Regions from separate parts of the Enterobacter sp. 3U4 genome, predicted to be linked through region 2. Evidence: predicted binding sites of a transcription regulator. Region 2 holds the regulator's gene; each other region holds the start of a gene.
The links. Region 2 encodes CRP, which controls carbon source genes, mostly activating them, when cyclic AMP is high. Its sites were predicted from a motif close to ATGTGANNNNNNTCACAT; they were not measured.

Region 1 (3,510 bases), 1.4 Mb from region 2:
AACAACCACACACGAGGTTTCAAATGGAAGCTCAACAGCACGGCGATCAGCTAAAGCGCGGGCTTAAAAACCGCCATATTCAACTCATCGCACTGGGCGGTGCGATTGGTACCGGCCTGTTTCTGGGCAGCGCATCCGTTATCCAGTCTGCCGGTCCAGGTATTATTTTGGGTTACGCGATTGCGGGTTTCATTGCTTTTCTGATCATGCGCCAGCTCGGTGAAATGGTCGTAGAAGAGCCGGTCGCAGGCTCCTTCAGCCACTTCGCCTATAAATACTGGGGCAGCTTTGCTGGTTTCGCCTCGGGCTGGAACTACTGGGTGCTGTACGTTCTGGTTGCCATGGCCGAGCTGACCGCCGTCGGGAAATACATTCAGTTCTGGTATCCCGAGATCCCAACCTGGGCTTCTGCTGCAGCCTTCTTCGTCATTATCAACGCCATTAACCTGACCAACGTTAAAGTGTTCGGGGAGATGGAGTTCTGGTTCGCTATCATCAAGGTCATTGCCGTTGTGGCGATGATTATCTTTGGCGGCTGGCTGCTGTTTAGCGGTAACGGCGGCCCGCAGGCGACCGTGCGCAACCTCTGGGAACAGGGTGGCTTCCTGCCTCACGGCATGACAGGTCTGGTGATGATGATGGCCATTATCATGTTCTCCTTCGGCGGTCTGGAGCTGGTGGGCATCACCGCCGCAGAAGCCGACAACCCGGAGCAGAGCATTCCAAAAGCCACTAACCAGGTTATCTACCGTATTCTGATCTTCTACGTGGGCTCGCTGGCCGTGCTGCTCTCTCTGCTGCCGTGGACGCGCGTCACCGCCGACACCAGTCCGTTTGTGCTGATCTTCCACGAGCTGGGCGACACTTTTGTCGCCAACGCCCTGAACATCGTGGTGTTGACCGCAGCGCTCTCCGTTTACAACAGCTGCGTATACTGCAACAGCCGCATGCTGTTCGGCCTCGCCCAGCAGGGTAACGCGCCAAAAGCGCTGCTCAACGTCGATAAACGCGGCGTGCCGGTAAACACAATTCTGGTTTCGGCGGTCGTGACCGCGCTGTGCGTACTCATTAACTACATGGCACCGGAATCGGCGTTTGGCCTGCTGATGGCGCTGGTGGTCTCTGCCCTGGTCATCAACTGGGCGATGATCAGCCTGGCGCACATCAAGTTCCGCCGCGCGAAACAGCAGCAGGGCGTCACCACGCGCTTCCCTGCCCTGCTCTATCCGCTGGGTAACTGGATCTGCCTGCTGTTCATGGCCGCCGTGCTGGTGATCATGCTGATCACGCCGGGTATGGCGATTTCCGTCTACCTGATCCCGGTCTGGATTGCGATTCTTGGCGTGGGCTATCTCTTCAGTCAGAAAAGCCGTAATGCTATGAAAGCACACTAAGCCTCTCTCCGCGGCGCCTGCTTTTGCGGGTGCCGCGCGTTGTTATCTTCCTCACACTTTCACGCCCACAGCGCATTTATCCATATCACCGCCCTGATACTGCAACGCATATATTCCTTTGCCAGCGAATAATTCTCTCCATACCGTAAACCGGAGAGCTGTCGATGGATAACAACAAACTGTCAGTAAAAGAAAAGATCGGCTATGGGATGGGCGACGCCGGATGCAACATTATCTTTGGCGCCATCATGCTGTTTGTTAACTATTTTTATACGGATATTTTTGGCCTCGCCCCTGCGCTGGTCGGCGTGCTGCTGCTGTCCGTTCGCGTGATTGACGCCGTAACGGACCCGATCATGGGCGCGATTGCCGACCGTACCCGCAGCAAATATGGCCGGTTTCGTCCATGGCTGCTGTGGATCGCTTTCCCCTATGCGCTGTTCAGCATCCTGATGTTCACCACGCCAGAGTGGAGCTATAACAGCAAAGTTATCTATGCGTTTGTCACCTACTTCCTGCTCTCTTTGACCTATACGGCCATCAACATTCCCTACTGCTCGCTCGGCGGGGTGATCACCAACGATCCAAAAGAGCGAGTGGCCTGCCAGTCGTATCGCTTCGTGCTGGTCGGTATCGCCACGCTGCTGCTCTCATTAACGCTGCTGCCGATGGCCGACTGGTTTGGCGGGGATAACAAAGCCAAAGGCTATCAGATGGCGATGACCGTGCTGGCGCTGATTGGGACCTGTATGTTCCTGTTCTGTTTCGCCACCGTGCGCGAACGCGTGCGTCCGGCGGTGCAGACCAACGACGAGCTGAAAAACGATCTCAAAGACGTGTGGAAGAACGACCAGTGGGTGCGCATTCTGCTCCTGACGCTGTGCAACGTCTGCCCGGGCTTTATCCGCATGGCGGCAACCATGTATTACGTTACCTGGGTAATGGGCCAGAGCACCCACTTCGCCACGCTGTTTATTAGCCTGGGCGTTGTCGGCATGATGTTCGGCAGCGTGCTGGCAAAAGTGCTGACCGACCGCTGGTGTAAACTGAAGGTCTTCTTCTGGACCAATATCGTGCTGGCGATTTTCTCCTGCGCCTTTTATTTCTTCGATCCGAAAGCCACCGTCACCATCGTGGTGCTCTACGTCCTTCTGAATATCCTGCACCAGATCCCGTCTCCGCTGCACTGGTCGCTGATGGCCGACGTGGACGACTACGGCGAGTGGAAGACCGGTAAGCGCATCACCGGGATCAGCTTCTCCGGCAACATCTTCTTCCTGAAGCTGGGGCTGGCGATTGCCGGGGCGATGGTCGGCTTCCTGCTCTCCTGGTACGGCTACGACGCGGGAGCAAAAGCGCAGAGCGCGGACGCCATTAACGGGATCGTGCTGCTCTTTACCGTCATTCCCGGCGTTGGGTACTTGATTACCGCTGGCGTGGTGCGTCTGCTGAAGGTGGATCGCGAAACCATGAAGCAGATCCAGGCCGATCTGGAGAAGCGTCGCACCAACTACCGCGAGCTAAACGATTATCGGGAACTCAACGCCGCTGAGACTAAATAAGGAAAGCCGAATGCAAACCTGGCCAAACCCGTTTATTGAACAACGCGCCGATCCGTATATTTTACGCCACGAGGGGCAGTACTATTTTATCGCCTCCGTGCCGCAGTACGACAGGCTGGCGATCCGCCGCGCAGCGTCGCTGGAAGGATTACGTCATGCCGAAGAAGTGGTGGTCTGGCGTAAACCAGAGACCGGCCCGATGAGCCAGCTGATTTGGGCACCGGAACTGCACCACATTGACGGAAAGTGGTACATCTACTTTGCCGCGACGCACACCCAGGCGCTCGACGCGCTCGGGATGTTCCAGCACCGCATGTTTGCCATTGAATGTACCGACAGCGATCCGCTTACCGGCGCGTGGGTGGAAAAAGGGCAAATCCAAACCCCGTTCGATACCTTCGCCCTGGACGCTACCACCTTTGTGCATCAGGGGAAACGCTGGTATCTGTGGGCGCAAAAGGCGCCGGATATCACCGGGAACTCCAACCTTTATCTGTGCGAAATGGCGAACCCGTGGACGCTAAAAGGCGAGCCGGTGATGCTCAGCAAACCGG
Region 2 (3,510 bases):
TGGACGGTGCAAAATGATTATTCCCTGGCAGGATCTGGCTCCCGAAACGCTCGATAATCTGATTGAAAGCTTTGTATTACGCGAAGGCACCGATTATGGTGAACAGGAACGCTCGCTTGAGCAAAAGGTCAACGATGTTAAGCGCCAGCTGAAAAGCGGCGACGTGCTGCTGGTGTGGTCAGAACTGCATGAGACGGTCAATATCATGCCCCGCAACGCGTTTCACGGCTGATCTTCCACCCTTTTCAGTCAGGGAGTTGCTATGTCTGCCAGACATCCGGTTATTGCCGTTACGGGGTCGAGTGGTGCGGGAACCACCACCACCAGCCTCGCATTTCGCAAGATTTTCGCCCAGCTGAACCTTCGAGCGGCGGAGGTCGAAGGCGACAGCTTTCACCGCTACACGCGTCCGGAGATGGACATGGCCATCCGTAAGGCGCGCGATTCGGGTAAACACATCAGCTACTTCGGCCCGGAGGCCAATGACTTCGGCCTGCTGGAACAAACCTTTATCGAGTACGGTCAGAGCGGCAAAGGGCAGTCCCGCAAGTATCTGCATACCTATGATGAAGCCGTTCCCTGGAATCAGGTGCCGGGAACCTTTACGCCGTGGCAACCGCTGCCGGAACCCACCGACGTCCTGTTTTACGAAGGATTGCACGGTGGCGTGGTCACGCCGCAACACGACGTGGCGCGCCACGTGGATCTGCTGGTCGGCGTGGTCCCTATCGTTAACCTGGAGTGGATCCAGAAGCTGACGCGTGACATGAGCGAGCGCGGCCATTCGCGAGAGGCGGTGATGGACTCCGTGGTGCGCTCCATGGAGGATTACATCAACTTCCTGACGCCGCAGTTCTCCCGCACCCATATCAACTTCCAGCGCGTGCCGACGGTGGACACCTCAAATCCGTTTGCCGCTAAAAGCATCCCGTCGCTGGATGAGAGCTTTGTGGTGATCCATTTCCGCAATCTTGAAGGCATTGATTACCCCTGGCTACTGGCGATGCTGCAGGGCTCGTTTATTTCGCACATGAATACGTTAGTCGTGCCGGGCGGAAAAATGGGGCTGGCGATGGAGCTCATCATGACGCCGCTGGTGGAGCGACTGATGGAAGGGAAGCAGATTGCGTGACGTTTGTTGCCGGATGGCGCTTCGCTTATCCGGCCTACGTTCGTGCAGTTGTAGCTTTTGTAGGCCCGGTAAGCGCAGCGCCACCGGGCTTTGTTTTAAGCCTCGATCACTTCATACGAATGCGTGATTTTTACCGCTTTCTCCAGCATTAACGCCACAGAGCAGTACTTCTCCGCAGACAGGTCCACCGCGCGCGAGACCGCCGCGTCTTTCAGTTCTTTACCGGTGACCACAAAGTGCAGGTTAATATGGGTAAACAGGCGTGGCGCCTCTTCGCGACGTTCTGAAGTGAGTTTAACCTCACAATCCGTCACGTCATGACGCCCTTTTTGTAGAATAGACACCACGTCAATGGCGCTGCATCCACCTGCCGCCATCAGCACCATTTCCATTGGGCTTGGCGCTTTATCGCCGGAGTTACCATCCATCAAAATCTGGTGTCCGGATGCGGACTCGCCCAGGAACGTTAAACCTTCAACCCATTTCACGCGCGCTTGCATATTCTTAAACTCCAACGTTGCATTTTTGGTGACAGATTACGCGTGCGTTACATTTCTCGCAATGGAAGGCGACCTGCATCATGCTGAAGCGAGACACCAGGAGACACGCGGCGAAAGCTATGCTAAAACACTCTGGATGCTACAGTAATACATTGACGTTACACATGTATGCAGAGGACATCAAACTTTACTGGCTGCGAAACGTTACGGTAGCCGACTTCCCAGGTATGGGTAAGAATTCGATTGCAACCCCAGAGTCCGGATGCATCTGATGACTCTGGTGACAGCTTATAACAGAGGATAACAGCGCATGGTGCTTGGCAAACCGCAAACAGACCCGACTCTCGAATGGTTCTTGTCTCATTGCCACATTCATAAGTACCCATCAAAGAGCACGCTGATTCACCAGGGTGAAAAAGCGGAAACGTTGTATTACATCGTTAAAGGCTCGGTGGCAGTGCTGATCAAAGATGAAGAAGGGAAAGAGATGATCCTTTCTTATCTGAACCAGGGCGATTTCATCGGTGAACTGGGCCTGTTTGAAGAGGGCCAGGAACGTAGCGCCTGGGTTCGTGCAAAGACAGCATGTGAAGTGGCTGAAATTTCTTACAAGAAGTTCCGTCAGCTGATTCAGGTTAACCCTGACATCCTGATGCGTCTTTCTTCCCAGATGGCGCGCCGTCTGCAGGTCACCTCAGAGAAAGTGGGCAACCTCGCCTTCCTGGACGTTACCGGCCGTATCGCACAGACCCTGCTGAACCTCGCGAAACAGCCAGACGCCATGACCCACCCGGACGGCATGCAAATTAAAATTACCCGTCAGGAAATTGGTCAGATCGTCGGTTGCTCCCGTGAGACTGTGGGCCGTATCCTGAAAATGCTGGAAGATCAAAACCTGATCTCCGCCCACGGTAAAACCATCGTGGTCTACGGAACGCGTTAATTCCGCTTAAACGGCGTGCCATCGCAAGGTGTCACGCCGTTTTTGTCTCTATTCCCCATGTGGCGCAGGCTGATCTATCACCCGGAAGTTAACTACGCACTGCGACAAACGCTGGTGTTGTGTCTTCCTGTGGCCATAGGCCTGATCCTCGGGCATCTTCAGCAAGGCCTGCTGTTTTCCCTCGTACCCGCCTGCTGCAACATTGCCGGTCTGGACACGCCGCATAAGCGCTTTTTCAAACGCCTGATTATCGGTGGCTGCCTGTTTGCGGGCTGTAGCCTCGCCGTACAGCTTTTACTGGCTCGTGATATCCCGCTGCCGCTGATTCTGACCGTGCTGGCAATGACGCTCGGCGTCACGGCGGAAATAAGTTCGCTGCACGCTCGCCTGCTTCCCGCGTCGCTGATTGCGGCCATCTTCACGCTAAGCCTCGCCGGGAATATGCCGGTGTGGGAGCCGCTGCTGATCTACGCCCTGGGGACATTATGGTACGGGCTGTTTAACTGGTTCTGGTTCTGGCTGTGGCGGGAACAGCCGCTGCGCGAATCCCTGAGCCTGCTCTATGTGCAGCTAGCGGAGTACTGCGAAGCCAAATACACCCTGCTGACCCAGCATACCGATCCGGAAAAATCCTTACCGCCCCTGCTGACGCGCCAGCAGAAGGTGGTGGATCTGATAAGCCAGTGCTATCAGCAGCTGCATATGCTCGCCGCCAACAAGAACCACGAGTACAAGCGGCTGCTGCGCACCTTTCAGGTCGGGCTGGATCTGCAGGAGCATATCTCCGTGAGCCTGCACCACCCGCAGGAGGTGCAAAAGCTGGTCGAGCGCAGCCACGCCGAAGCGGTGATCCGCTGGAACGCGCAGACCGTCTCCGCACGCCTGCGGGTGCTGGCCGATGATATTCTCTATCACCGCTACCCCACGCGCTTTAA
Region 3 (3,510 bases), 1.9 Mb from region 2:
TATAGACCCGCTTCATCTCGCCCGTACCGTCGCCGTTGAGCACGATAGCGCCACAGCCAACGGCCTGAAGCTGCTGGTCGCGAACGATCATCAGGATCAGCGAGGCTTCCGGCAGTGCAGCCAGATCGAGCAGATGATTACTTTCGGCGGGATAGAGTTCGCTCTGATAGCGGTCAAGCGCCGCGATCAGGCCGAGAATGTCCGGGTGACGAGCAGATTCAGAGGTAATGGAATACATGGCAGGCTCCTTGCTTTTTTATGAGGCTAAATTTCAACATAGCGCAGGCCTGCCAGGGTGCTTCATAGTATTAACTTATCGCTCCGCCCTGTTAGCGCAAAAAGACACGCCCTTTCAGATACAGGGTGGCCTGACCGCCGATCAGCACGCGGTCGCCCTTCAATTCGCAGCGCAGATCTCCGCCACGGTGTGACACCTGGCGGGCATTGAGCGACGTTTTACCCAGCTTTTCGCTCCAGTAAGGGATCAGCATGCTGTGGGCAGATCCGGTAACCGGGTCTTCCGGCACCCCTTCGCCCGGGCAGAAGAAGCGGCTGACGAAGTCATAGTTTTCTCCCGGCGCCGTCACGCAGACCATTTTATCCAGCGGAAGCATGGCCCCAATATCCGGCGTTAACGCTTCTACCTGCTGCTGGCTCTCCAGCACCACCATGTAATCCCGACCCACGCGCACCTCTTTTGCCTCTGTGATGCCCAGACCGCTAAAAAGCAGCGCAGGTGGGTTCTCGACCACCTCCGTTGACCACGCGGGGAAGTTCAGCGTCAGCCAGTCGCCGCTGCGTTTAACCGTCAGTTCACCCACGAAGCGCGTGGTGAAGGTGATTTCAGTGTGCGGATAGTCAAGGTATTCAAAAATAACGTGCGATGCGGCAAGCGTGGCATGGCCGCACAGGTTAATTTCATCCAGCGTGGTAAACCAGCGCAGCTCAAAACCACCGTCGGTACGGACGAAAAAGGCGGTCTCAGACTGGTTATGCTGCTGCGCCATTTTGAGCAGCGTCTCGTCCGGCAGCCACTCTTCCAGAGGACATACCGCTGCCGCGTTTCCGCCAAAGGTTTTGTCGCTGAAGGCATCCACCAGATAAAAATCAATTTCTTGCATTGTATTACCGCCTGTTTTTATTGTGTTGTTCTTTTATATTCAATGAAAACAGCGTTCCCGGCTACCGCTTTCATAAGGTAAATATTGAGATCTGCATCACATAATGGTTGAGTTTTCGCCGTTTGACGTTTTAAGATCGTCTCCTCTTCTTTTCAGCAACGAATCTCCGACATCCCTATGACAACGAACACAGTTTCCCGCAGGGTTGCGTGGCTACGCGTGGTCACGCTGGCCATTGCCGCGTTTATTTTTAATACCACAGAATTTGTTCCGGTTGGGCTGTTGTCTGACATCGCTGACAGTTTCCAGATGGAAACGGCTCAGGTGGGCATTATGTTGACCATCTACGCCTGGGTGGTAGCGCTGATGTCCTTGCCGTTTATGCTGCTGACCAGCCAGATGGAGCGTCGCAGGCTGCTGATCGGTCTGTTTGTCTTGTTCATTGCGAGCCACGTGCTGTCGTTTATGGCGTGGAACTTTACGGTGCTGGTCATGAGCCGCATCGGCATTGCCTTTGCCCATGCGGTGTTCTGGTCGATCACCGCTTCGCTGGCGATTCGCCTGACACCGGCGGGAAAACGCGCTCAGGCGCTGAGCCTGATTGCCACCGGTACCGCACTGGCGATGGTGCTGGGTCTGCCGATCGGCCGCATCGTGGGGCAATACTTTGGCTGGCGCACGACCTTCTTCGCCATCGGCATGGGCGCGCTGGTTACGCTGGTGTGTCTGATTAAACTGCTGCCCGCGCTGCCGAGCGAACATTCCGGCTCGCTGAAAAGCCTGCCGCTGCTGATGCGTCGCCCTGCGCTGCTGAGCATCTACCTGCTGACGGCCATCGTCGTGACGGCCCACTACACAGCGTACAGCTATATTGAACCGTTTGTGCAGGTGGTAGCGGGCTTTAGCGCCAACTTTGCCACCGTATTACTGCTTATCCTCGGCGGCGCTGGCATTGTTGGCAGCGTTCTGTTTGGCAAGCTGGGTAACCGGCACGCCTCCGTGCTGGTGAGCAGCGCCATCGGCCTGCTGCTGGCCTGCCTGCTGCTGCTGATGCCCGCCGCGGGCAGCGAAAGCCATCTGGCGATCCTCAGCCTGTTCTGGGGCGTGGCGATTATGATTATTGGCCTGGGTATGCAGGTGAAAGTGCTGGCCCTGGCGCCGGATGCGACGGACGTCGCCATGTCGCTGTTCTCGGGGATTTTCAATCTGGGCATTGGCGCGGGGGCGCTGGTGGGAAATCAGGTCATACTGCACGTGTCGATGTCGGCGATTGGCTATCTGGGGGCTATTCCGGCCCTGGTGGCGCTGATCTGGTCAGTGCTCATCTTCCGTAAATGGCCGGTAGCGCTGGAGGAACAGGGTCAGCACGGGTGAGGATTGTTGGTACCGGGTGGCGCTGCGCTTACCCGGCCTACAAAAAGACGGATTTCGTAGGCCGGGTAAGGCGAAGCCGCCACCCGGCAATGAACTTAATGATAGGTCTTAATAATTTCCAGCACGCCGTTAATAATAAACTGCACGCCCATACAGACCAGCAAGAAGCCCATCAGACGGGAAATTGCCTCGATACCGCCCTTACCTACCCAGCGCATAATAGCGCCAGAGCTCCGCAGCGACACCCACACGATAAGACCGATAATCGCAAAAATCAGCGGTGGCGCAATCATCAGCACCCAGTCCGGGAAGGTTGCGCTGTCACGCACCGTTGACGCGGAGCTGATGATCATCGCGATGGTCCCCGGCCCCGCCGTGCTCGGCATGGCAATCGGCACAAAGGCGATATTCGCACTCGGTTCGGTTTCAAGCTCTTCCGATTTGCTGGTCGCTTCCGGCGACTCATGCGCTTTCTGCGCCGGGAACAACATGCGGAAACCAATGAAGGCCACAATCAGCCCCCCGGCGATACGCAGACCAGGGATGGAAATCCCGAAGGTATTCATCACCACCTGTCCGGCGTAATAAGCCACCATCATGATGGCAAACACATACACCGAGGCCATCATCGACTGATGGTTGCGCTCGGCGCTGTTCATATTCCCTGCCAGCCCGAGGAAAAGCGCCACCGTCGTTAACGGGTTAGCCAACGGCAGCAAGACCACCAGCCCAAGGCTGACTGCTTTAATTAAATCCAACATAGTGCGTTGTCGTCCTTATCCATATTTAACACAGAAATTATAGGGGGAAAGTGCGACATTCAGCCATGGGCGCAACGTAACGATTATTTTCCTTTAGAAAAGATAACTGTCAGTTATCTATATGATTTGAAAGACCTCAAAAAAAATTCATGAAACGTTTTAGCAATTCGTGGCATCGGCTGACTCATTCAGTTGACTTATACTTGCCTGAGCAATAATATCTGCCGTGACTAACTACTTGCCAGGGCAACCAT
Region 4 (3,510 bases), 410 kb from region 2:
GAACAACGCCGGGCGTCGTCCAGTCGGCGTCCTGAGCCTGGGCTGCGTGGTGATTATTATCGCGGCCAACATTGTTGGCCTCGGTATGGCGAACTGACTAGGCCGCCTTTCGACTACGATGACGCCACTGAACCGGCGTCATCCCCACCTCGCGGTTAAACACCACCGAAAAGTAGTTACTGTCCTCAAAGCCGCAGCGCATCGCCACTTCACTCACCATCAGCTCCGTATGCTGCAGCAGATACTGGGCGTGGCAGATGCGCAGCTGGCGCAGGTAGTGGTTTACCGTCATCCCCGTCTGGGTGCGGAACTGCTGGCGCAGCGCGCGTTCGCTGCACTGCTCCTGCTCGCAAAATTTCTCCAGCACGAAGCTTCTGTTCAGGCTGCCCGCAAGCGTAGTGATGAGCTTATCCAGCAGCGCTTCCTGCGTCGTGGCGGAGGGGTTATCGGTGGCGTAACGATGGCGCTTCAGCGTCATCACCAACTGGGCAAAAAGCAGCTCTGCCATCTGGTTAGCGACGGGATCGCTCTTCTGGCTCTCCTGCTCCAGCTGAGAGATAACCTGCCGAACCTGGGTCATGCCGCCGCTGCTTAAGCGCCAGTGCGGTTCTCCTCGGGCATCAAGAAAACCGGGAATGTTGGCCACCCAGTCGACGTTAAGCCTGAGCCTGTCCGGGCAGTAGATGACGTTCTGCAGCACCAGGTCGTTAACCGAGGCGTAGGAGTGTTTATCTTCCGCGCGGATGTAGAACAGATCGCCGCGCGTGATGCGGTAGGGGCGATCGTTGAGGACGTGCAGACCGTTGCCGCGCCACACCAGCACCAGCTCGCAAAACTCGTGGGTGTGCTCGGCAAAGACGTTTTGCGGGTAGCGATCGGCCACCGCAACGGCCTGACCGGCGGAGGCAAAAAAATCATCTTTGCGAAGAATTAACTGAGCAGCCACACCACAACCTCTACGGCGAATAACCGGACACTATTAGCCTTTTTGCGGCATAAAAACGGTGACTGCCCTCGCGTTACTGAAGCAACGCGTCTTTTCCCTGACGAATATCGCGCGGCGACCAGCTAAACTCCCGACGGAAAAGCGTCGAAAAGTGGTTACTGTCGCCGAAACCGCAGCGATAGGCGATATCCGTGACGCTTTCGTCAGTATGGCGTAAAAGATGACGCGCTTTGATTAACCGCAGGCGGTTAAGGTAGCGCTGGGGCGTCAGCCCGGTGTGCTGCTTCAGCTGGCGATGCAGAGTGCGCAGCGACAGCGAAAAATCATCCGCCAGCGTTTCCCAGCAGACATCTTCGGCGAAATGGTCTTCCAGCCAGGCCATCAGATGGTTCAGCCGGGCCTCGTTGTTTTCCAGCCCCTCCACCAGACTACTGCGGCGCAGCAGCACCAGCAGCTGCATGAACAGCAGCTCGCGCGTGGCAATGACGTGCGTCTCCTGCCCGTCCTCGCTCTGCTCCATCTGGCTCACCAGCTGTCGCACCTGCTGTAAGGTGGACTGGTTCACCCGCCAGTGCGACGGATAGTGTCCGTCCTGCTCCTGCGGCAGCAGCTGATTCAGCCCGGAGAGAAACTGGAACGCGTCCGGGGAACGATAGAGCACGTTGGTCAGGCACAGGTTGTCGGTATGTTCATACAGGTGCCTGTCGTGGTCCCGCACGAAGCACACGGTGCCGCCGCTGATGGTGTACGGCTGGCCGTTAAACACGTGAATGCCGGTCCCGTGCTCAACAATCACAATCTCATGAAAATCATGATGATGCTCCGGGAACGCGGCCTGAGGGAGCCGCGGCTCAATCGCGACGGGCGACCCTCCCGCAGGGAAAAAATCCACGCTGTGTAGTACGGTCATAACGGCCCCCACCAATGAGAAATTTTCTCAAAATAGTAATTAAGGCCTTGCGCCCTCACCTTAAATTTTCGGCAGCAAACCTCGCAAAAGCTGTCCGTTTTTCAAGAAACCGGCGGAAAGATCGGGAAATGCGGTAAGCGTCACACTGCCTGAAAACCCCGCTATTACTGGAAACTGTGAACTCCCTCACGTTCATCTTTGCTTTCTTGCCAGCGCCGGATTTGGCCTGTCAGTGGCGAGAAGGTGCCTTTTTCTTCCCTTTCTTACACTCACCGCTAATGAATTAAGAAAGGATCCGACCATGACTTTTCGCCATTGTGTCGCTGTCGATTTAGGCGCATCCAGCGGCCGCGTAATGCTCGCCACCTGGGACTGTAGCCAGCGCACACTTTCGCTTCGCGAAATGCACCGTTTCGCCAACTGCCTGAAAAAGCAGGACGGTGTTGAGACCTGGGATATCGATGCCCTGGAGGCGGAGATCCGCACCGGGCTGAACAATGTCTGCAACGACGGCATTCGTATCGACAGCATCGGTATTGATACCTGGGGCGTGGACTATGTGCTGCTGGACGGTAACGGCGAGCGCGTCGGCCTGCCCGTCTCCTACCGCGACAGCCGCACCGACGGCCTGATGGCGCACGCCATCGCCCAGCTTGGCAAGGACAACATCTACGGGCGCAGCGGCATTCAGTTTCTGCCGTTTAACACGCTGTACCAGCTGCGCGCTCTCGTCGAGCAGCAGCCGGAGCTGGTCGCGAACGTGGCCCACGCGCTACTGATCCCGGATTACCTGAGCTACCGCCTGACCGGCAATATGAACTGGGAATACACCAACGCCACCACCACCCAACTGGTGAACATCAACACCGATAACTGGGACGAAAACCTGCTGGCGTGGACGGGCGCATCGCCGTCCTGGTTCGGCACGCCAACGCACCCCGGAAATGTGATCGGTCAGTGGATTTGCCCGCAGGGGAATGAAATCCCCGTCGTTGCCGTCGCCAGCCACGATACCGCCAGCGCGGTCATTGCCTCGCCGCTTTCCAGCAAAGACGCGGCGTACCTTTCTTCCGGCACCTGGTCGCTGATGGGCTTTGAGAGCAAAACGCCGTACACCAGCGATACCGCGATGGCGGCGAACATCACTAACGAAGGTGGAGCGGAAGGGCGCTATCGCGTGCTGAAAAATATCATGGGCCTGTGGCTGCTTCAGCGCGTGCTGAAAGAGCAAAACGTTACCGACCTGCCTGCGCTTATCGCAGAGACCGAAAATCTGAAGGCCTGCACCTTCCTGATCAACCCGAACGATAACCGCTTTATCAACCCGGCGCACATGAGCGCCGAAATCCAGGCCGCCTGTTTCGCCGCCGGGCAGCCGGTGCCGTCCAGCCCGGCAGAGCTAGCGCGCTGCATTTTTGACAGCCTCGCCCTGCTGTATGCCGACATCCTCAGCGAGCTGGCCGATCTGCGCGGTAAGCCGTTCAGCCAGCTGCACATCGTGGGCGGCGGCTGCCAGAACCAGCTGCTGAACCAGCTTTGCGCGGATGCCTGCGGCATCACCGTGGTGGCGGGCCCTGTAGAGGCTTCCACGCTCGGCAATATCGGCATTCAGCTGATGACGCTGGACGAACTCTCCAACGTTGACGACTTCCGT

Region 1: a site for CRP is predicted at 1,434-1,451, ahead of RVY89_RS15255 (glycoside-pentoside-hexuronide (GPH):cation symporter). Genes of this name have one in related genera too.
Region 3: a site for CRP is predicted at 1,206-1,223, ahead of RVY89_RS07635 (PhzF family phenazine biosynthesis protein). Genes of this name have one in related genera too.
Region 4: a site for CRP is predicted at 1,985-2,002, ahead of rhaS (HTH-type transcriptional activator RhaS). Genes of this name have one in related genera too.

Annotation. Positions count from the first base shown of each region.
Region 1 covers NZ_CP136665.1:3,177,353-3,180,862, forward strand. Annotated here, with positions in the region: gene aroP (aromatic amino acid transporter AroP) at 24-1,394, shown strand; gene RVY89_RS15255 (glycoside-pentoside-hexuronide (GPH):cation symporter) at 1,559-2,956, shown strand; gene RVY89_RS15260 (glycoside hydrolase family 43 protein) at 2,967-3,510, shown strand, end outside.
Region 2 covers NZ_CP136665.1:4,528,971-4,532,480, reverse strand. Annotated here, with positions in the region: gene RVY89_RS21490 (hydrolase) at 1-17, shown strand, start outside; gene RVY89_RS21485 (YheU family protein) at 14-232, shown strand; gene RVY89_RS21480 (phosphoribulokinase) at 263-1,132, shown strand; gene RVY89_RS21475 (OsmC family protein) at 1,228-1,632, opposite strand; gene crp (cAMP-activated global transcriptional regulator CRP) at 1,943-2,575, shown strand; gene RVY89_RS21465 (YccS/YhfK family putative transporter) at 2,633-3,510, shown strand, end outside.
Region 3 covers NZ_CP136665.1:1,620,626-1,624,135, forward strand. Annotated here, with positions in the region: gene RVY89_RS07630 (GNAT family N-acetyltransferase) at 1-238, opposite strand, end outside; gene RVY89_RS07635 (PhzF family phenazine biosynthesis protein) at 330-1,121, opposite strand; gene RVY89_RS07640 (sugar transporter) at 1,299-2,495, shown strand; gene RVY89_RS07645 (MarC family NAAT transporter) at 2,591-3,256, opposite strand.
Region 4 covers NZ_CP136665.1:4,121,998-4,125,507, reverse strand. Annotated here, with positions in the region: gene rhaT (L-rhamnose/proton symporter RhaT) at 1-97, shown strand, start outside; gene rhaR (HTH-type transcriptional activator RhaR) at 98-946, opposite strand; gene rhaS (HTH-type transcriptional activator RhaS) at 1,020-1,856, opposite strand; gene rhaB (rhamnulokinase) at 2,158-3,510, shown strand, end outside.